Regions from separate parts of the Roseococcus sp. GW821-FHT12F05 genome, predicted to be linked through region 3. Evidence: predicted binding sites of a transcription regulator. Region 3 holds the regulator's gene; each other region holds the start of a gene.
The links. The regulator LexA, encoded in region 3, represses DNA repair genes until DNA is damaged. The targets are predictions, from matches to a motif close to TGTTCTANNTANGTTC.
Positions count from the first base shown of each region.

Region 1: the regulator LexA is predicted to act here: its motif matches at 4,453-4,468, upstream of AC1ROY_RS00570 (PA0069 family radical SAM protein).
Region 2: the regulator LexA is predicted to act here: its motif matches at 1,717-1,732, upstream of AC1ROY_RS15175 (S24 family peptidase).

Region 1 covers NZ_JBXAQB010000001.1:103,440-110,234, forward strand. The annotation lists gene AC1ROY_RS00550 (transposase) at 1-554, opposite strand, end outside; gene AC1ROY_RS00555 (hypothetical protein) at 710-1,336, shown strand; gene AC1ROY_RS00560 (DGQHR domain-containing protein) at 1,333-2,499, shown strand; gene AC1ROY_RS00565 (DNA adenine methylase) at 2,518-3,321, shown strand; gene AC1ROY_RS00570 (PA0069 family radical SAM protein) at 3,350-4,447, opposite strand; gene AC1ROY_RS00575 (ABC transporter substrate-binding protein) at 4,675-6,255, shown strand; gene AC1ROY_RS00580 (YqgE/AlgH family protein) at 6,315-6,795, opposite strand, start outside.
Region 2 covers NZ_JBXAQB010000005.1:219,299-226,093, forward strand. The annotation lists gene AC1ROY_RS15155 (portal protein) at 1-336, opposite strand, end outside; gene AC1ROY_RS15160 (hypothetical protein) at 342-581, opposite strand; gene AC1ROY_RS15165 (hypothetical protein) at 791-1,252, opposite strand; gene AC1ROY_RS15170 (hypothetical protein) at 1,249-1,683, opposite strand; gene AC1ROY_RS15175 (S24 family peptidase) at 1,820-2,470, shown strand; gene AC1ROY_RS15180 (GlcG/HbpS family heme-binding protein) at 2,696-3,163, opposite strand; gene AC1ROY_RS15185 (murein hydrolase activator EnvC family protein) at 3,214-4,362, opposite strand; gene AC1ROY_RS15190 (glutathione S-transferase) at 4,495-5,148, shown strand; gene AC1ROY_RS15195 (VOC family protein) at 5,148-6,041, shown strand; gene AC1ROY_RS15200 (FkbM family methyltransferase) at 6,038-6,795, shown strand, end outside.
Region 3 covers NZ_JBXAQB010000002.1:390,634-397,428, reverse strand. The annotation lists gene AC1ROY_RS06710 (hypothetical protein) at 1-210, shown strand, start outside; gene AC1ROY_RS06705 (N-formylglutamate amidohydrolase) at 247-1,110, shown strand; gene lexA (transcriptional repressor LexA) at 1,115-1,804, opposite strand; gene AC1ROY_RS06695 (Rossmann-fold NAD(P)-binding domain-containing protein) at 2,011-2,883, shown strand; gene AC1ROY_RS06690 (alpha/beta hydrolase) at 2,836-3,621, opposite strand; gene AC1ROY_RS06685 (glycosyltransferase family 4 protein) at 3,645-4,757, shown strand; gene AC1ROY_RS06680 (glycosyltransferase family 9 protein) at 4,754-5,659, shown strand; gene AC1ROY_RS06675 (NYN domain-containing protein) at 5,641-6,564, opposite strand; gene thrS (threonine--tRNA ligase) at 6,576-6,795, shown strand, end outside.

The DNA of each region.
Region 1 (6,795 bases), on a different contig from region 3:
GGGATGTAGCGGCGGCCGGCGACGACGGTGAGCAGCTTTCGGATGGTGCGGAGATAGTCGATGGCAGCCAACCGGAGCCGCCGCGTCGGCGGAATCCGCTGCGGCAATGGCAGGGCGAAGATCTTTTCGGACAAATCCGGATCGGGACACATCCAGGGCGGGGCCGGCAGGGCGCGCTTCAGGTTGAGGCGTCGAGCGAGGAGGATGATGCGCAGGCCGCGAAGGCGGATGGCGCGGCGGGCGGCACGGCAGATGGGGCCGAGGAGGTTGCGCAGGGTGTGGCCCTCGGGCGCGGCGGCGAGGGCGAGCAGCAGATGCTCCCAGAAGCCTTCATGGGTGAGGCGGCGGAAGTAGCGGGAGACGGTGTCGGGCTTGCCGTATGGCTCGGGGAGGTCGGCCCAGGGGCCGTCGGTGGCGGCGACGCGGAAGATGGCGTCGAAGCGGGCGCGGTGGTCGCAAGGGCGGCCGCGGAAGCGCCGGAGGACGTGGGGAAGGAGGGCCTGCCATTCCGCATCGGAGAGGGGGTTGTGGGGGATGCGGAGGGGAGAGGGCATAGCGATTTATAGGAAATTAATCCACACTTTTGCAAGGACTAATCGATGAGCAGAGACCATTCCCACGGCGCTTGACGTTTCAAATCGATGATTTCAGTGTACGGAGATTATGCGTCAAGCCCGATAAAAATCGGATGCAAACAGAGGGTTAACCCGTGACGTGGCATCAAATTTCTACTGGGTTGATGCGGAAGATCCGCTTATGGTTTCGCGCCGTCCCGTTAATTGGTCGTTTATTAGAATGCTCGAAAAGCGATCTAAAAAGCGCAGCCAGTGAGGTATCCGTTGCGACGGCATTCTCAACAATGCCTTTGTGGCTTTTACCTCTTTTGAGTCCCTTTATTTTTATGACGCCTGTTTCGGGGCACGAATCCGTCCGGACTGGCGAATTTTTCCTGTTTTCGGCCGCACTAGTTGGACCTTTAGTATATATTATCACTAAAAATTATGGTGAACGCCGCCCAGAAGAGGAAAGCAAATCTCTATTGCACATATATACGATTAAATTTCCATATGGTGCCGGCTTTATTCTTATTAGTATAGGCATATGTGTGCTTTCAAGTTTTGCCTTTTATGTTCTGCGTAATCCATTGTTTAAAAGTGGAGATCTTGCCGGAATAATAAATTACGATGGCGTCATACTTATTTCATGGATAACTTTTGCGGTATCTACGGGTGTGTTTTTTTGCGCAACTGCCTATCGGAATGGCTTAGAGAATATTCCTCGGATAATGCCCTCACAAGAAAAAGAATTTATCCGCCTCTGGGAGGAACAGAAATGACTGCAGACCTTCCACCAGATCCTGATCCAATCAGTTTCGATTTTCCCTGCATTCGCGCAAGGCAGCCCATTGGCGATATCTTTGTCGGGGCTATTCCACATAAACGCCTTCAATCTATGACATTTTTCGACGTGAGGCGAGTTCTCCGCGATGAGCGTGATTTCGAAAGATACCTAGGAATACAGCGTCCGCTTGATGAAAAGCGCGTATCAAAGCTCAACACTTATGTCAATTTTAAAGATGCATCTTTCCCCACCTCTATTATTCTAGCTCTGACAGAAGGCTATGTTCAATTTGACGAAAAAAATCACCGCATGACAATATCTAATTGCCGCTCAGACGAAATTAAGCCGACGATTAATTTAGGCCAAATAGCTCGAGTTCTGGACGGCCAACACCGTATAGCTGGACTAGAGACCTTTAACGGTGCCAGCGACGAATTTGACTTGTCCGTAACGCTATTTGTCGGAGCTGATATTGCTGATCAGGCACAAATATTTGCAACTGTAAATTTAGAACAGACAAAGGTCAATAAGAGCCTCGTATATGATTTATATGATCTTGCAAATTCGAGAAGCCCTCAAAAGACTTGCCACAATATAGCTGTTGCACTGGACGGAGATAAAAATTCTGCTCTTTATAAGCGCATTAAACGACTTGGCATAGCTACCGAGGGCCGGGTATTTGAACCGATAACCCAAGCAACTTTTGTTGAATCGTTGATGATATATATAAGCATTAACCCTAAAATTGACCGAGATAAACTTCTGCGAAATAGTAAAATTCCTCTATCCTATGGCATTGATTTGCAAAAGACGCCCTTGAGAAATCTTTTTGTTTCCGAAAATGATATTGATATCGCAAAAATTATAAACAACTACTTTTTGGCGGTTCGAAGAAAATGGCCTTCTGCCTGGGAAGAGAGGGGGCGAGGATTCGTCCTCAACCGTACCAATGGCTTTCGCGCTTTAATGCGTTTTTTCAGATATGCCTACTCGAAGATTGCTGCTCCGGGCGATGTTGTGCTTGATACAAAATTCTATAACTTAATTTTTGATAAGATTTCGATCGATGATGCTCAATTTAATACCGATAATTTCCCTCCGGGAACATCCGGAGAAGCTCGACTATATAGAGTTTTACTGGGTGAAGAAAAATTATAGATATCGGATTTTTAGAAAATGTTTGATCCGTTTTTGAAATGGGCAGGTGGAAAGCGATGGTTAGCCAACTCAGGAGAACTGCCTATCCCGAGTTCTTATGCGCGATATATTGAGCCCTTTTTAGGTAGCGGTGCGATTTTCTTTAGATTGATGCCGAAGACTGCCATAATTTCAGACATCAATCGAGAATTAATAGATTTATATGAGGTTATTCGAGATTTTCCTGATGAACTCAGCGTCAAGATGAATATTCATCAGAGTTTGCATAACTCAAATTATTACTATTTAATGAGAAAAAATATTCCAGAAAATCAAATTGAAAAAGCGGCACGCACGCTTTATCTTAATCGAACCTGTTGGAATGGTTTATACAGGGTGAATTTAAGAGGTGAATTCAACGTGCCTATCGGCACAAAATCACGAGTCGTATTTGAAGGTGAGGATTTCCGCAATTTTAGCAAAATTCTTTTGGGCGCCCGTATATTATGTGTAGATTTTGAGGAAACTTTATCCCAAGCCGGGGAGGGCGATTACGTATTCGTAGACCCGCCTTATACCGTCAAGCATAACCTTAATGGTTTCCTCAAATATAATGAACGTATATTTACCTGGTCAGATCAAGTGCGCCTTTGCGCTGCTGTAAAAGCGGCCATACGCCGAGGAGCTGCTGTAGTCGTAACGAACGCAGATCATGAAAGTGTTCGGATATTATATCGGGATGCGGGAAAATATAAGCAATTACATCGCACAAGCATCTTGTCTGGACTAGCTAATAAACGGGGCCGCACAACAGAAGCTTTATTTTTTGCCAATATTATATAAATGCTTACATTATTATCAATTAAGCTGCTCACAACAGCGCCAACTGCCGATCATCCGCCCGCCCATTGAACTGCGAGCAATCCAGCGCCTTCGCCCACATCCGCTCGCCGATCCCGGCCCGCTTCACCGCCAGTGCGAAGCGCTGCCCCAGCACCCCGGCATAGACCCCGTTCCCGCTCTGCCGCTGCCCGAAGGTGGAGTCGTACAGCTTCCCGCCCCGCGTCTGCCGGATCAGCGCCAGCACCTTCGCCGCGCGGTCCGGGAAATGCTGGTTCAGCCAGTCCTCGAAGATCTGCTTCAGCTCCAGCGGCAGGCGCAGCAGCACGTAGCCGGCGCTGTCCGCCCCGGCCTTGGCCGCCGCCTCCACGATCCGCTCCAGCTCGGCATCGTTGATGCCGGGGATCATCGGCGCCGCCAGCACCGCCACCGGGATGCCGGCCGCCGAAAGCTGGCGCACCGCCTCCAGCCGCCGGACCGGGCTCGCCGCACGCGGCTCCATCACCCGGGCCAGCCGCGCGTCCAGCGTGGTGATCGAGACGCAGACGCGCACCAGGTTCTTCTTCGCCATCCGCGCCAGGATGTCGATGTCGCGGATCACGCCGGCGCCCTTGGTCACGATGCTCAGCGGGTGGTTGAAGCGCTCCAGCACCTCGAGGATGCGGCGCGTCAGGCCCTGGTGGCGCTCCAGCGGCTGATAGGGGTCGGTGTTGGCGCCCAAGGTCACCGGCTTCGGCTTGTAGCCGGGCCTGGAGAGCTCGCGCGCCAGGATCTCCGGCATGTCCGGCTTGAAGAGGATCTTCGTCTCGAAATCCAGGCCGGGCGAGAGGCCCACATAGGCGTGGCTCGGCCGGGCGAAGCAGTAGACGCAGCCGTGCTCGCAGCCCCGGTAGGGATTCAGCGAACGGTCGAAGCCGATGTCCGGGCTGTCGTTGTAGGTGAGCGCCGACTTCGCCGCCTCGCGCGTCAGCGTGGTGCGCAGCGGCGTGATGTCCTCGACCAGCGATCCCCAGCCGTCGTCGAAGGCTTCGGCGACCTGGGTCTCGAAGCGCACGTGCGGGTTGGAGACCGCGCCGCGGCCCTTCTGATACCCGTTGGGGGCGAGAGGATAATGAGCACCGTCCGGCATGACCGTGTTCTCTTCTTGTTCCTGAGGGGAAGGTGCCGAAAGGCCTCTCCAGCGTCAAGAACAAAAAGCGAATTCGACGGGGCCGGCGGATGAGCGGCGGAATCCTCTCCCTGGCGTCACGTCGTCGTTGCTTTGGCGGGGGCTCATCCTGTCTCATGGCGGCGTAAGGAGCGTGCAGGCTCCGCGCCAGTCCCGGCCGTCGTCACCTTATGGCTGGGAGTTGAGAGATGTACCGACGAAGCCTGTTCGCCGCCGGCGCCGCCGCGATGGCGTCGCCTGCGCTGTCGCAACCCGCCGGGAGCCGGGTGCTGAAATTCATTCCGCAGGCCGACCTCACCGTCATCGATCCGGTGGTCACCACGGCCTATGTCACGCGCAACCACGCGCTGCTGATCTACGACCAGCTCTACGGCTACGACGAGAACCTCACCCCCACGCCGCAGATGGTCGAGGGCCAGACCGTCGAGGACGACGGCAAGCGCTGGACGTTCCGACTCCGCGAGGGGCTGAAGTTCCATGACGGCACGCCGGTGCGCGGGGTGGACTGCATCGCCTCCATCCGGCGCTGGGCTGTCAGGGATTCGCTGGGCCAGGCCATGATGGCGCGGCTGGCGGAGATGACGGCGCCGGACGACCGGAGCTTCGTCATCCGCCTCAACCGGCCCTATGGGCCGATGCTGGACACGCTGGCGAAGATCGGGCCCTCGGCGCTGTTCATCATGCCGGAGCGGATCGCCAGCGGCTCCGATCCCTTCACCTCGATCCGGGAGATCGTGGGGTCCGGGCCCTTCAAGTGGAAGCCGGACGAGCGGGTGGTGGGCGCGCGCGTCGTCTATGAGCGCTTCGCGGACTACAGGCCGCGCGAATCCGGGCAGATCGCCTGGTCGGGCGGGCCGAAGGTGGCGCATTTCGACCGCGTGGAGTGGACCGTGATGCCGGACGCCGCGACCAAGGCGGCGGCGCTCGGGAATGGCGAGATGGACTGGTGGGAGAACCCGCCCAACGACCTCGTGCCCCTGCTGCGCCGCTCGCGCGAGGTGGTGACGGCCAATGCCAATCCGCTGGGGACGGTGGGGAGCGGCATCTTCAACTGCCTGCAGCCGCCCTTCGACAAGCCGGCGGTGCGGCGGGCGGTGATGGGCGCCATGTCGCAGGCGGACTTCATGACGGCGGCGGCGGGGACCGAGCCGGGGATCTGGCGGGAGAACGTCGGCATCTTCACCTTCGGCACGCCGCTGGCGAGCGATGCGGGGATGGAGATCATCACCCGTCCGCGCGACCTGGAGCGGTCGAAGCGGGAGTTGCGCGAGGCGGGCTACAACGGCGAGCGCGTCGTGCTCATGGGCACGACCGACCAGCCGGCGCTGACCGCGCTCAGCGAGGTCGGGCACGACCTGCTGAAGAAGCTCGGCATGAACGTGGACTTCCAGGTGTCCGACTGGGGCACGGTGGTGCAGCGGCGCGCCAGCAAGGAGCCGGTCGAGCGGGGCGGGTGGAGCATGTTCCACACGACCTGGACGGGGCTCGATTCGCTGAACCCGCTCAGCTACCAGGTGCTGCGCGCCAATGGGGCGGATGCCTGGTTCGGCTGGCCCAGCGCGCCGAAGGCCGAGGAGCTGCGGATGGGCTGGATCGACGCGCCGGACCTCGACAGCCAGAAGCGGATCGCGGCGGAATTCCAGCGCGAGATCCTGCAGCAGGCGACCTACCTGCCGACGGGGCAATACTTCTCCAAGACCGCGCATCGGCGGAACATCACGGGCGTGCTGGAGGGGATCGTCGCCTTCTGGAACGTGCGGCGGACCTAATTTTGACCTCAGGCGCCGGCCGCAGTCGCGGCCGGATCTTCCTGCTTCCGCTGGTCCAGCTAGGCGTGCCCCGCCTCGCCGGAGAGCAGCGTCGGGTCGATGTTCAGCTTCGCCAGCGCGCGGCGCCAGCGCGTGCGGTCGTCGCCGCCGAAGAGCAGGTCCTCGTCGGCGGGGACGCAGAGCCAGTCGTTGCGGGCAATCTCGTTCTCGAGCTGGCCCGCGCCCCAGCCGGCATAGCCCAGCGCGAGCAGCCCCTGCCGCGGGCCGCCGCCGGAGGCGATGGCCTTCAGGATGTCGAGGCTGGCCGTGAGCGCATAGCCGCCCTTCACGGGGAGCGAGCCCTCGGCCTTCCATTCGCCGCTGTGCAGCACGAAGCCGCGGCTTTCCTCGACGGGGCCGCCGTTGACGAGGCGGATGCTCCGCTGCGGCGGCAGGGGCTCCACGCCGACCTGCTTCAGGAGCTCCTCGAAGGAGAGCTTGGGGATGGGCTGGTTGAGGATCAGCCCCATCGCGCCGCCGGCGGAATGCGCGCAGAGGACG
Region 2 (6,795 bases), on a different contig from region 3:
CTGGTGCATCTCGACGGCAAAGTTCGAGCGGTCGAGCTGCGCCTGCAGGATGTCGGCGGCGCCCTCCAGCGCGAAAGCGGCCGCCTGTCCTTCCGCGGTGTCCGCGATCGCGCGGGCAGGCGCCAGGCCGAACCAGCGCGACCAGGGTGGCGTCAGCTCCGCGAGCAGCGAGGCGGCGAGCTGCTCGGCGGCGTCGGCCGCGGTGGCATCGTAGAGGCCGGGCGCCTCGCTCGGCGAGGGCAGGACATGGGAATAGGCGTCGGCCCAGGTCGCTTCATGCGGGCGGCGGCGTGCGACGGCGCGGTCGTGGCGGACAAGGATCTGCTGCGGGGTCATAGGCGTCACTCCCCGAGCAGCGATTTGCGGGGGGTCGCGAGGGGCGCCGCCGTCAGCACGCCGCGGGCCGAGGTCGCGACCGTCCCGGCGATGCCGCCGCGGGCGCGGGCACGGCTTTCGATCCGGGCCGCCTCGGCCTCGGTGGCGCGGGTCGCGGCAGCGGCGGCATCGGTCTGGGACGGCGTCGGCGGCGGCGCGGGCGGCGGGACGACCACCGGCTTCGGGACGCGGAACAGGCCTGCCATGCGCGGCAACTCCTTCGGAATCCTGGGAATGGACTCCCCGTCCCGAACGGCATGCCGAACAAGGACGCGCCCCGCCGGATATCAATCCAGCGGAGCGCGGCGGCCCCAACGCGAAAGGCCCGGTTCCTGGAGGAACCGGGCCTTCGTGGGAGCCAGTCGATCGGGAGAGGAGAGCCTCGGGACGCAATTCGCCCCTTGGCCTGAGCGTTTTAGGTTGGAACGAGAGGCCAAGTCAAGTTTTTTTTCCTAGATTCGCGGGACTTCATCAGGCCCCGGAACAACCCATGCGGGGTCATGGCAAAGGGGGCGTGCGGGCCCAGAACCGCCCGGCAGGCCGAGACGCAGCTGAAGGGAACGCCACGCAGCCCGCGGCCCATCATCGGCTCCTCCAGGGGGAAGGGACCGACCGGCAGCAGTCCGGCGCGGCGGTAGAAACCCGGCAGGTCGAAGCCCGCCGGGACCTCCAGTCGTGCAACGAGCAGGCGGCCGGTCAGGGGATCGAGCACGGTCCAGCCGCCGTGATCCTCGAGCGCCGCGAAGCAGTGCCGGAAGCCGCGCCGCAGCAGGCGCTGCCAGAGATGGTCGGCGCGCCCGCCGAAGACGATCCAGGCGCGCTGCTCCCCCAGGTGCCGGCGATGGGCGGGCCGCGCGGCGGGCGCGACCGTCGTCACGCCCGGCCACCCGGAAAAGGCAGGATTTCAGCGCTTTCCTGCTCCATCCGCGGCGCGCCGGCGACGATGCCCTTCACCCGCAGCGGCCATTCGAGGCGGTTCATCGCCTCGCGCCACAAACGAAAATCGCCGCGCTCCTGCACGTGGCGCGGGCTGGGGGCGGTGCCGCGCTCGCCCCAGATCCGCATGATACGCGCATGGGCAAGCTCGATGCGCCGCTGGCGGTAGAGCCGGTCGAGGCACTTGATCACGTCGTCGGGCTCGCAGGGACGCTGGGTGGTGCCCTTGCCGGCGGCGATGCGGGCGCCGTCGCGCCGGGCGACGAGGGCGGACATGGTCCAGAACCAGGCCTCCTCGGCGGAGGTGAAGGGCTCGGTCCTGGCCATGCTGGCCAGGATGCGGGAGTGGCTGGGACGGGGGGCGGAGGGCATGGACGCTCGGTTCCTTCAGGCGAGAACGGATGAGAACATTTAGAGAACATAAACTCCGGGTTGTGCAGGATGCAAGCAGGTTGAGTAACATTTTCCTATTGCGTGATGACCCAACACCTATGATGGTCCTATCCCCATGCGACACGACGACATCTGGCGGGCGATCGATTCGCTGGCCGCCGAGAACGGCCTCTCCGCCTCCGGACTTGCGCGTCGGGCGGGGCTGGATCCAACGGCCTTCAACCCCTCCAAACGGATCGGGCCGGACGGGCGCGCGCGCTGGCCCTCGACGGAGAGCGTCGCCAAGGTGCTGGCCGCGACGGGGGCGGGGATCGAGGCCTTCGCGGCCCTCGTCTCAGGCCAGGCGGCGCTGCCGAGCCTCTCGCGCGGGCCCCGCCCCTCGCGGCGCATCCCGCTGATCGGGCTGGCGCAGGCCGGCAGCGAGGGCTTCTTCGACGATGGCGGCTTCCCGGTCGGCGGCAGCTGGGACGAGATCAGCCTGCCCGAGATCAGCGATCCCAACGCCTACGCGCTGGAGATCTCGGGGGATTCGATGGAACCGGTCTTCCGCGACGGCGACGCGGTGATCGTGTCACCCGCCGCCCCCATCCGGCGCGGGGACCGCGTGGTGGTGCGCACGCGGCTCGGCGAGGTGATGGCCAAGGAGCTGAAGCGCCAGAGCGCCAAGCGGATCGAGCTGGCGAGCCTCAATCCCGCCCATCCGGACTACAGCTTCGAGCTGCCGGACGTGGCCTGGATGCACAGGATCCTCTGGGCCAGCCAATGACCTGGCCGCCGGCCCGTCGCCGACGAAACCCGGGCGCCTTTCCGGCGTTCTGATCACGACTGATCGGATGGCCCAATAGCCGGATACGGTTGAGAATTCTCGACCGTCGCAATACCGGAGGGCGAGCCTCGAAGCGTGAGAGCTCCTCAGCACTCCCGATCGGAAGCCCGGCGCGGGAAACCTCGCCGGGCTTTGTCGTTCAGGGTCGTTCAGGAATATCGGCGCTCAGGCCGGGTCGCCCGTATCCGGCGACAGCCCCGCCGCCTCGATACCCGCGATGCAGCACTCCTCGTCCTTCGCCGAGGCATCGCCCGAGATCCCCACCGAACCCAGCAGAATGTTGTTCGCGTCGCGGATCAGCACGCCGCCCTGCGCCGGCACGGCCTTGCCGCCCACCAGGTCCGACAGCGCGTTCGTGAAGCCCGACATCGCCTGCGCCCGCCGCGCGAGCTCGCGCGTGCCGAAGCCCATCGCCAGCGCGCCATAGGCCTTGCCCATCGCGATCTCGGGTCGCGCCAGGCTCGCGCCGTCCTCGCGCTTCGTGACCTTCACATGGCCGCCGGCATCGAGCACCTGCACGCAGAGCGGCAGCAGCCCGAGCTCCCTGCCCTTGGCCAGCGCCGCATCGGCGATGACCTCCGCCTGCGCGAGGGTGAGGCCGTTCACGGCGGCGGGATAGGCGGGCTGCGGCATGGCGTTCTCTCCGGATGACGGCGCGAGGAAGGCCCGGCCAGCCCGTTCCGTCAAGCGCCTGCCCGCAGCCAGGGGCGCGGATCCACCGCCTCGCCGCGCCGCCGCAACTCCATATAAAGAGTGGGCCGCGGCGAGGCCGGCAGCACGCCCACCGGTTCGCCCGAGCGCACGCGCTGCCCCCCCGCGACGTCGAGCCGGTCCAGCCCCGCCAGCACCAGGTGCTGCCCGCCGCCGCAGTCCAGGATCACCATCCGGCCATAGCTGCGGAAGGGCGCGGCAAAGGCGACGTTGCCGCTGCAGGGCGCGGTCACGCGCGCGCCCGGTTGCGCCGCGAAGGTGAGGCCGCGCGACGGCCCGCCCTCGCCCGGCGCGTTGAAGTCGCGGACGAGCGCGCCGGCCACCGGCAGGCCGCCCGAGGCGTCGGGCGCCGTGCGAAGCGGTGCAGGCACCGGCACGCGCCCCGTCGATCGCGGCCGCGCCGCCGCCTCGCGGCGGGCCTGCTCCTCCTCGCGGCGTTCGCGCTCGGCCTCGCGCCGCGCCTGTTCCGCCTGCTCGCGCTCCAGCCGTGCCAGCGCCTCCTCGATGGAGCGCGCGCGCTGCACCGCCTGCTCCGCGCGCGCGGCCGCGCTGCGCTCGGCAGCGCTGCGTTCCACGAGCAATTGCCGCGCTTGATCGAGCTGCCGGTCCAAGGCCGCCGAGGCCTGACGCGCCTCGTCCTCCGCGGCGGCGAGGCGTCCCTGCTCCCGCGCAAGGCTGGCCGCTTCCACCGCCGCGCGCTGATCCGTCTCGCGCAGCAGCCGCGCCTTGACCTGCGCGTCGCGCAGCATGACCCGAAGACCCGCGAGCCCGATCGCCACATCCGCCGGCGGCATGGGCGCCGCGAGCAGGAGAGGCCCGGGCTGCGTCGCCAACCGCATGAGCAGCGGCACCATCGGCGCGATCTCCGCCGCCAGCCGCTGCTGCTCCGCGCGCGCGGCGGCGCCGGCCCGCCGCGCGGCCTCGGCCCGTGTCGCGGCCGCCTGCGCCTCGCGCTCCGCCGCCTGCACGCGCGCGGCGCCGGCGATGCGCTCGGCCGCCAGACGCGCCTCCTGCGCGGCCGCCTCGCGCGCGCTCTGCGCAGCCTGCGCCGCCGCCGCACGCTCCGCTTCCGCGGCGCGGCGGGCCGATGCTGCGTCCTGGGCTGCGCCAGGGGTCGCCATGGCTACGCCCGTCAGGACCAGCAACAGGGCAAAGGCTCGGATCACGCCACGAGGTAAACGTAGCGGGGGGCGTGTCGCCAGCGCCGATTTGTCGTGCGAGAACCGCACCCTGAGCTTCAGGGAATGATCGCCATGGCCGAAGGCCGCCTCGTGATCGGCAACCGCCGCTACTCCTCCTGGTCGCTGCGCGGCTGGCTGCCGGTGATGCTCACCGGCCTCGACGTGGAAGTGCAGGTCATCCCGCTCGCCGGCGGCAGCACGCCGGCCATCAAATCCGCCACGCCGGCCGGCCTCGTGCCCTATCTGGAGCATCGCGGCGCGCGCATCTGGGAGAGCCTGGCCATCGGCGAATACTGCGCGGAGATCATGCCGAAGCTGTGGCCGTCGAACCGGATCGCCCGTGCGCAGGCCCGCAGCGTGGCCTCGGAGATGCATGCCGGCTATCGCGAGCTGCGCATGGCCATGCCGATGAATCTCGGCCGTGAATTCCCGGGCCTGCGCCGCACCGAGGGCGCGCTGGCCGACATCATCAGGATCGAAGCGCTCTGGGCCGAATGCCTGGATGGGCATGGCGGGCCCTTCCTGTTCGGCGCGGACTTCACGATCCCCGACGTGATGTTCGCGCCGGTCTGCGCGCGCTTCCTCACCTGGCAGCCGGAGCTCTCCGCGAAGAGCCGCGCCTATGTGGACGCCGTGCGAGCGCATCCGCTGGTGGACCGGTGGTACCGCGACGCCGCGGCCGAGCCGGCGGACTGGCTGCTGGCGAAATACGAGGAGATCGCCTGATGGCGGAGACCGCGCTCGCGCTCGATCATGTCGGCGTCTGCAACATGGAGCTCGGGCCAATGACGGCGGCCTATGAGGCGCTGGGCTTTTCCCTCTCGCCCATCGCGCAGCAGTCCGGCCGCCGCACGCCGACCTCCGAGGTGGAGCTCTACGGTTCGGGCAACCGCTGCGCCTTCCTCACGCATGGCTATATCGAGCTGCTGGCGGTGCTGGACCCCGCGCGCTTCGACAACGATCTCGGCCGCTTCACCGCGCGCTATGGCGGGGTGCATATCCTCGCCCTCGGCGTGGACGATCCGGAGGCCAACCTCGCGCGGATGCGCCGCGCGGGCATTCCCATCCCGGGCGTCGCGCATCTCCAGCGGCCGGTCGAGGCCGGCGGGCCGATCGCGAAGTTTTCCCGGCTTCCCTATCCCGACGCGCCGGAAGGCCGGATCCAGCTCATCCAGCACCACACACCCGAGCTGGTCTGGCAGAAGCGCTGGATGGACCACGCGAACAAGGCCGAGGCGCTGACCGAGCTGATCCTGGTGAGCGCCGACCCCGCCGTGACGGCAGCGCGGCTGTCGAAGCTCACGGGCATCGTGATCGAGCCCCGGCTGGCCGGCGGCTTTCTCCTCCGCTTCCCCGGCGGCGCGCGCGTGGCCGGGCCGGAAGCGCCGGTCATCGAGACGCGCGTCTCCATCCTCGCCCCCGAGGACCTGGATGCGACCTTGCCCGGCGTCGCCATCCCCGCCCTGCCCTTCATGGCCGGCATGTATGTGAAGACCTCGGACGGCAACGCGGCGGTGCGGAAGCTGCTCGCGGGCAAGCCGGTGGTGGAGCTGCCGGGCGGCGCGCTGCTGGTGCCGCCGGCGCTCGCCGCGGGGGCGGCGCTGGTCTTTCACCCGTGAGCGCCTCCGCCATCGGGCGGAGCCTGCGCATCTATCACGCACCGGAGCGGCGGCCGGCGCTGGATGCCTTTCATCGGCGCTTCCTCGCGCCGGGCGAGCTGGCCTTCGACATCGGCTGCCATGTGGGCGACCGTGCCGCCAGCTTCCGGCGGCTCGGAGCGCGCGTCGTTGCGGTGGAGCCGCAGCCACGGCTGGCGCGGGCGCTGCGGCTGATCTTTCGCGGCGATCCGGATTTCACCCTGGTCTCGTCCCTCATCGGTGCGAGCGAGGGTGATTCCGTGCTCCGCCTCAACAGCGCCAACCCGACCGTCGCCACTGCCAGCGAGGCTTTCGTCGCCGCGGCCGCCGGCGCGCCCGGCTGGGAGGGCCAGGTCTGGGATGCCGAGATCACCCTGCCCCGCACCACGCTGGATGCGCTCGCCGCGCGCCATGGCATGCCCGATTTCGTGAAGATCGACGTGGAGGGCTGGGAGGCGGAGGTGCTGGCCGGCCTCTCCGCGGCGCCGCGCACGCTGTCCTTCGAGTTCACGACCATCCAGCGCGAGGTGGCCCTGGCCGGCCTGGAGCGCCTGACCGCGCTGGGCTACAGCGCCTTCAGCGCCTGCCTGGGCGAGAGCATGCGCTGGGCATTCCCCGCGCCCGTCGCTGCCGGAGCGATGGCGGAATGGCTCGTCGCGCTGCCGGTCGAGGCGAACAGCGGCGATATCTATGCGTCATTGGAACCGGGACGCCTGATCGCTCTCCCCCTGGGCGC
Region 3 (6,795 bases):
GGACTGGCCGATCTCGCCGGGCTTCGACAGGAGGGACGGCTCGTGGAATCCGGGATGGACGCCCGGTTCAGGCCACACCCTCCGGGCAACCTGGGCGGCTTCGCCGGTTTTGACCGGATCCGGCCGCCGGGGGCCGCCGATCTGCGGGCGCAGGCTCGGGAGAAGTGCGAATCGGCTCTCGGCCATATGCCCAATACGGCAGCCGAGTGACAAAAATCCGTTGCCATGGCCTAATGCTTGCTCTGCATGGATGATCTGGCCACTCACTCCCCGCCCTATGACCTGTTGCGACCAGAGCGACAGACGAGCCCACTCGTCTTCGCCTCGCCGCATTCGGGCCGCGACTATCCCGACGACTTCCTGGCCTCGACCCGGCTGGACGCGGTCGGCATCCGGCGGAGCGAGGATGCCTTCGTGGACGAACTCTTCGCCGCGGCCCCCTCCCTGGGAGCTCCGCTTCTGGCCGCGCGCTTCCCGCGCGCCTGGTGCGACGCCAACCGCGAGCCCTGGGAGCTGGACCCGGGCATGTTCGACACGCCGCTGCCGAGCTGGGTGAACAGCGCAAGCCCGCGTGTGGGCGCCGGCCTCGGGACGATCGCGCGGGTCGTGGCGACCGGCGAGACGATCTACCGTCACCGCCTCTCCTTCTGGGAGGCCGAGCGCCGGGTCCGTTCCTGCTGGGAACCCTATCATGCAGCCCTCACATCCCTAATCGCCGAGACCCGGGACCGCTTCGGCCTGTGCCTGCTGATCGATTGCCACTCCATGCCGGCGCACCCGGCACAGGCGCTGGACCCGCCGGATTTCGTCCTGGGCGATGTCCACGGCACGACCTGCGCGCCGAGGGTCACGCGGGTGCTGGAGGCGGGACTGCAGGGGCTCGGCTACCGCGTGCGGCGCAACGACCCCTATGCCGGTGGCTACATCACCCGGCACTACGGGCGCCCCCGGGAGGGCATTCACGTCATCCAGATGGAGATTGCGCGGCCGCTCTACATGGACGAGCAGCATATCCGGCGGAGCGCGAACTTCCCCAAGCTCCAGGCCGATCTTTCAGGCCTGGTGGAAAGCCTCGCGGCGGAGGACTGGAAGCTCCTGACCGCGAGGTAGCGCGTCAGTAGCTGCGGATCAGCCCGATCAGCCGACCCTGGACCTGAACCCGGTCCGGCCCGAAGATTCGAATCTCGTGGTTCCGGTTGGCCGGCTCGAGCGCCACGGAATTCCCGCGCCGCCGTAGGCGCTTCAGGGTGACCTCATTCTCGTCCACCAGGGCCACGACGATGTCGCCATTCTCGGCGGAGTCGCCGCGCCGGATGACCACGGTGTCGCCATCCAGAATGCCCGCCTCGATCATGGAATCGCCGGCGACTTCCAGGGCATAATGCTCGCCGCTTCCCAGCATGCTGACGGGCACGTCGACGCCCTGCCCCTGATCGCGCAGGGCCTCGATCGGGATGCCCGCGGCGATGCGCCCGAAGAGCGGCAGGGTGATGGCGTTGGGTTTGTCCTGCTTGGGCGGTCGGCCGAAATTCCCCTGCACGACGTTCGGCGCGACCTCCTCGGCGGCGTCCATGCGCGGAGGCACCGCGCTGCCGGGCAGCCGCATGACCTCCAGCGCGCGGGCGCGGTGCGCGCGACGCCGCAGGAAGCCGCGTTCCTCCAAGGCCGTGATAAGACGATGGATGCCGGATTTCGACTTCAGGTCGAGGGCCGCCTTCATCTCGTCGAAGGAAGGGGAGAAGCCCGTCTCCTCGAGATGCCGATTGATGAACATGAGCAATTCATGCTGCTTCCGCGTAAGCATCGGATCTGAACCTCTCCCAAAGGGGGGAACCCCGGGTTCCCCTTGGGCCGGCGTGAACAAACCGGCAACTAGAAATTCGTTCTAGGAAGGTTCTCCCGAATCGGTCAATCGGAAAATGGCGCCAGGCCAATGTTTTGTCGGCCGTCAGCCCTTCCGGGGGCGGCCGGTGCTGGCGCGCGGTGGCGGCAACGCACAGATTGGGTGTCATGACCTCGAACACGACCCTGCTGGTGATCGGGCTGGGTTTCAGCGGCACCGCGATCGCTTCGCTCGCGGCCCGCGCCGGCATCCGCGTGATGGGAACGGCCCGCGACCCTGTCGCGGCGTCGGCGCCCGCCGGCGTTCAGTTGATCGGCTTCGCGGATCCGGAACCCTATGCGCTCGCGACGCACCTCGTCGTCACCGCGCCTCCCGGCCCGGCGGGCGACCCTGTCTGGGCCGTTCACGAACAGGCTCTCCGCACGGCACCGCTGCGTTGGGTCGGCTATCTTTCGACCACAGGGGTCTATGGAGATCGCGGGGGCGGCTGGGTGGATGAGGGCACTCCTCCGGCAGCGACTCAGGCCCGAAGCCAGCGGCGGCTGGCGGCGGAGCGCCAATGGGCAGCGCTCGAGGCCGGCACGGCCGTCGACCTGCTCCGCACCGCCGGCATCTATGGTCCAGGTCGTAGCGCCATCGACGACCTGCGGGCCGGGACAGCGCGCCGGGTCATCCGCCCGGGCCACGCCTTCGGCCGCATCCATCGGGATGACATTGCGCGCGCTGTGCTGGCGGCGCTGGCGAATGCGCCCCGGACTGGCCTCCGAATCCTTCACCTGGCCGATGATGCGCCCGCAGAACCGGCCGAGGTCACGGCGGAGGCTGCACGCCTCCTCGGCATGGAGCCCCCGCCCGGCCTCTCCTTCGCCGAGGCCTGGGCCGGCATGAGCGAGATGGGCCGGAGCTTCTGGGCGGAGAATCGTCGAGTCTCCAGTGCCGGGACGAAGGTCGCCCTGGGGTTGGAATGGGCTTATCCCAGCTATCGGGAAGGCCTACGCGCCATCCTCGCCGAGCAGCGCGCCCAGGGTACGCCCGAGTAGCGCGAGATTTTCCGGCGTCGAGAGGCGGTGATCGCCATCCTTGATGAGCGTGACCTCGACATCCCGTCCAGTGACGCGCTCCGCGATGCGCAGGCTGTGCCGCCAGGGCACGTCCGGATCCTCCTGGCCGTGCAGCAGCCGGACCGGCATCTCCAACGCGATCGGGCCGCCGAGGATCAGATGCCGACGACCGTCCTCGATGAGCGCGCGTGTGATGGGATAGTCGCCGCCGTAGGCGCTGGGCCGCATCCAGGATCCCTCCCGCTGGATCTGGTCGCGGACGGAGGCCGGAAACTCCTCCCACATCAGTTCCTCCGTGAAGTCTGGGGCGGCGGCGATGCCGATCAGCCCGGCCACCCGTTCGGCATGGCGCAGCGCCAGCAGCAGCGCGATCCAGCCGCCCATGGAGGAGCCGACCAGGATCTGCGGACCCTGGGTCAATTCTTCGAGCGCGGATGCCGCATCGGCGGTCCAGCGGCCGATCGTCCCCTCCTCGAAGCGCCCGCCGGAGGCACCGTGCCCGCTGTAGTCGAAGCGCAGGTAGGCTCGCCCCCGGGCGGCGCACCATTCCGCGAGATAGGCCGCCTTGCTGCCCGTCATGTCGCTGTGGAAGCCGCCGAGGAAGACGACGCCCGGCCCCTTCCCATCCAGCGCGCGATAAGCGAGAGGCGTGTCGCCGAGGGTGCCCATGCGTTCCTGCATGACGGTCGGATGGCACGCATGGTTGCCGTCGTCCATGCCCGGGATTAGCAACGCGTCACATGTCACGCCCCGCTGCCATCCTGCAGGTCCTGCCCGCGCTGGACTCCGGTGGAGTCGAGCGCGGGACGCTGGAAATCGCCGAAGCGATCCAGGGCGCCGGGTATCGGGCGATCGTCGCATCGGCCGGCGGCCGGCTGGTGCCGGAACTGGAGGCGCTGGGCGCCAGGCACGTGACGCTCCCGCTCGCCACCAAGTCCCCCTTTGGCATTTGGCGCAACGCGGCCCGTCTGGCGGAGCTCGCCGCCGAGGAGCAGGTCCGCATCATCCATGCGCGCTCCCGGGCTCCGGCCTGGTCCGCCCTGCTGGCGGCGCGGCGGAGCGGGGCGCATTTCGTCACCACCTATCACGGCACCTATGGCGAGGGCTGGCCCGGAAAGCGGCTCTACAATTCGGTGATGGCTCGGGGCGAGCGGGTCATCGCCATCAGCCAGCATATCGCGGACCACATCCGGCGAACGCATGCCGACAGCGGATCGATCCGGGTGATCCCCCGCGGCGTGGATCTGCGCCGCTTCGACCCGGGGCGGGTGGACCCGTCACGCGTGAGCGCGCTGCGGGCTGCGTGGTCCCTGTCCGAGGACGCTGCGGTCGTCTTGCTGCCGGCGCGGATGACCCGCTGGAAGGGGCATGGCGTCCTCATCCGCGCGCTGGATCGCCTCCCTGGGGTGATCGCCGTGCTGGCGGGGGATCTGGTGGGCCGGGAGCGCTACGTGGATGAGCTTCGCGCCCTCGCCGAAGGTCTGGGCGTCGCCGATCGCCTGCGCTTCGCGGGCCATGTCTCGGACATGCCGGCGGCCATGCTTGCGGCGGACCTCGTGGTCCATGCCAGCACGGAGCCGGAAGCCTTCGGGCGGACTGTCACGGAGGCCCAGGCCCTCGCACGGCCCGTCATCGCGTCCGATCTGGGTGGGCCCCGCGAAACCGTCGTGGATGGGGTCACCGGCTGGCTCACCCCTCCGGGCGATGCGGACGCGCTGGCGGCCACCATCACCCGCGTCCTGGCCATGCCTGCCGAAAGCCTGGCGGCGATCGGCGAGGCCGCCCGTCGGGACGTTCCCACGCTCGAGGCCATGCAGGACGCGACCTTGGCCGTCTATCGGGAATTGCTGTGACCAAGCGCATCCTCGTCATCAAGCTCGCCGCGCTTGGGGACTTCGTGCAGGCCTTCGGCCCCTTCGCCGCGATCCGGAGGCATCACCCGGATGCCGAGATCACGCTTCTGACCACGCGGCTCTTCTCGGCGCTTGCCGGCGAAAGCCCCTGGTTCGATCGGGTCTGGTCGGATGGAAGGCCCAGCTGGTGGAACCTAGGCGCCGTGGCGCGCCTCGCTCAACGGCTGAGGGCCGCGGATTTCGATCGGGTCTACGACCTGCAGACCTCCAGGAGATCCTCGCGATATCGGATGTTCGTCGGCCACCGCGCCGAGTGGTCCGGCATCGCGCGGGGCGCCTCGCACCCGGATGCGAACCCGCGCCGTGATCACCTCCACACCGTGGACCGGCAACGCGGGCAACTCGCCGCCGCGGGGATCGCTGAATTTCCCAGGCCGGACCTCGACTGGCTGGACGCGGATGTGTCCGCTCTCGGCCTGCCGCCGCGTTTCGCGCTGCTGCTTCCCGGCGCATCGGCCGGGCGGCCGGGGAAGCGCTGGCCCGCCGCGCGATTCGGGGCCTTGGCGGCGCGGCTCGGCATGCCGTCGGTGATCTGCGGCATTGCGACCGAGGCCCCGTTGGCCAGGGAGATCGAGCTCCTGGCGCCTCAGGCCATCGACCTCACCGGCCGCACCGACCTGCGGCAGCTGGCGGCCGTGGCCCGCCGGGCCAGCCTGGCGATCGGCAATGACAGCGGCCCCACCCATCTGGCGGCGGCGATGGGATGCCCGACGGTCGTGCTGTTCGGATCGGACAGCGACCCTGCCCTCTGCGCGCCGCGCGGGCAGACGGTGACGATCCTGCGCCATCAGCCGATCTCCGGGCTGTCCGTGGACGAGGTGCTTCAGGCCGCCGGTGGCTGATCGGCCCATTCCGGCCGCAGCACATGGCCGCCGCCCGGGCCGTCGCGCCGGATGAAGCCACCGGCCGCGGCCAGCAGCGCGTCGAGCGAGCCGTAGCCCGCGAAGTCGCTGCCGCGCAGGGTCTGTCCGGTCCGGTTCCGCACCATCTGTCCGAGATGCGGGACGTGCACCGGATCCTGCGCTTCCATCATGATGTCTCTGACAACGCCGAGCAGATCTGCGGTGCCTTGCGGGCCGAAGGCCTCCCCCGGCTCCGGCGAGGCCTGCCAGCCGAGCCAGCCCGCGAGCAGATCCAGCCCGATCACCTCATCGGCGGCCGAACGGACGATGCGCCCGACCTCCGGATGCGCCACCAGCCGCGTGCGCCGGTCGGCCGCGCGCAGCCGCAGCAGCAGCGGCACGAAATCGGAATCGGTGGAGAGGAGGATGAACTCGTCAAAATGCGCGGGCGACAGCATGGCTTCCATGGCGTCCAACGCGATACGGACGTCGGCCGCGTTCTTCAGCCGCGTGAGCTTGGGACAGTCGATCACCTCGAAGCCGGCCGCCATGAAGGCCCAGCGGAATTCCGAATACCGGAAGCGGGAGCCATCCTCGTCGTCCAGGGTGCCGGCGGGGTTCATGTAGCATCGCCGAAGCAGGGCTCGGCGCGGGCGATCCCCCAGCAGCCGCTCCAGCCAGGTTTCCGGCTGCTGGGCAAAGCGCAGTGCGATCTCGCTGCCGGCGCCATCCCGCAGGCCCGAGACCAGGTTGTCGAAGTCGAGGAAGATGGCGCTACGCAATTCGGGCATTGGGGACATGCTTGATTTTGCAGCCTTGGGGCCTTCGGGGCAATGCGCCGGGCCTTGACCGGGCATGGCGCTCTCCCCATGGTCCGCCGTTCGCTTCCACGCCAGACACAGCAAGAGAAATTTAGATGCCCGCGATTACCCTTCCCGACGGTTCCATCCGCCAGTTCGACGGCGCGGTGACCGGCACGGACGTGGCCGCGGCGATCGGGCCCGGTCTGGCCAAGGCGGCGCTCGCCATGGAGGTGGATGGTAAGCTCGTCGACCTCTCCGAACCCATCGCGTCGGATGCCTCGCTGCGCTTCATCACGCGCCGCGATCCCGAGGCGCTGGACCTCATCCGGCATG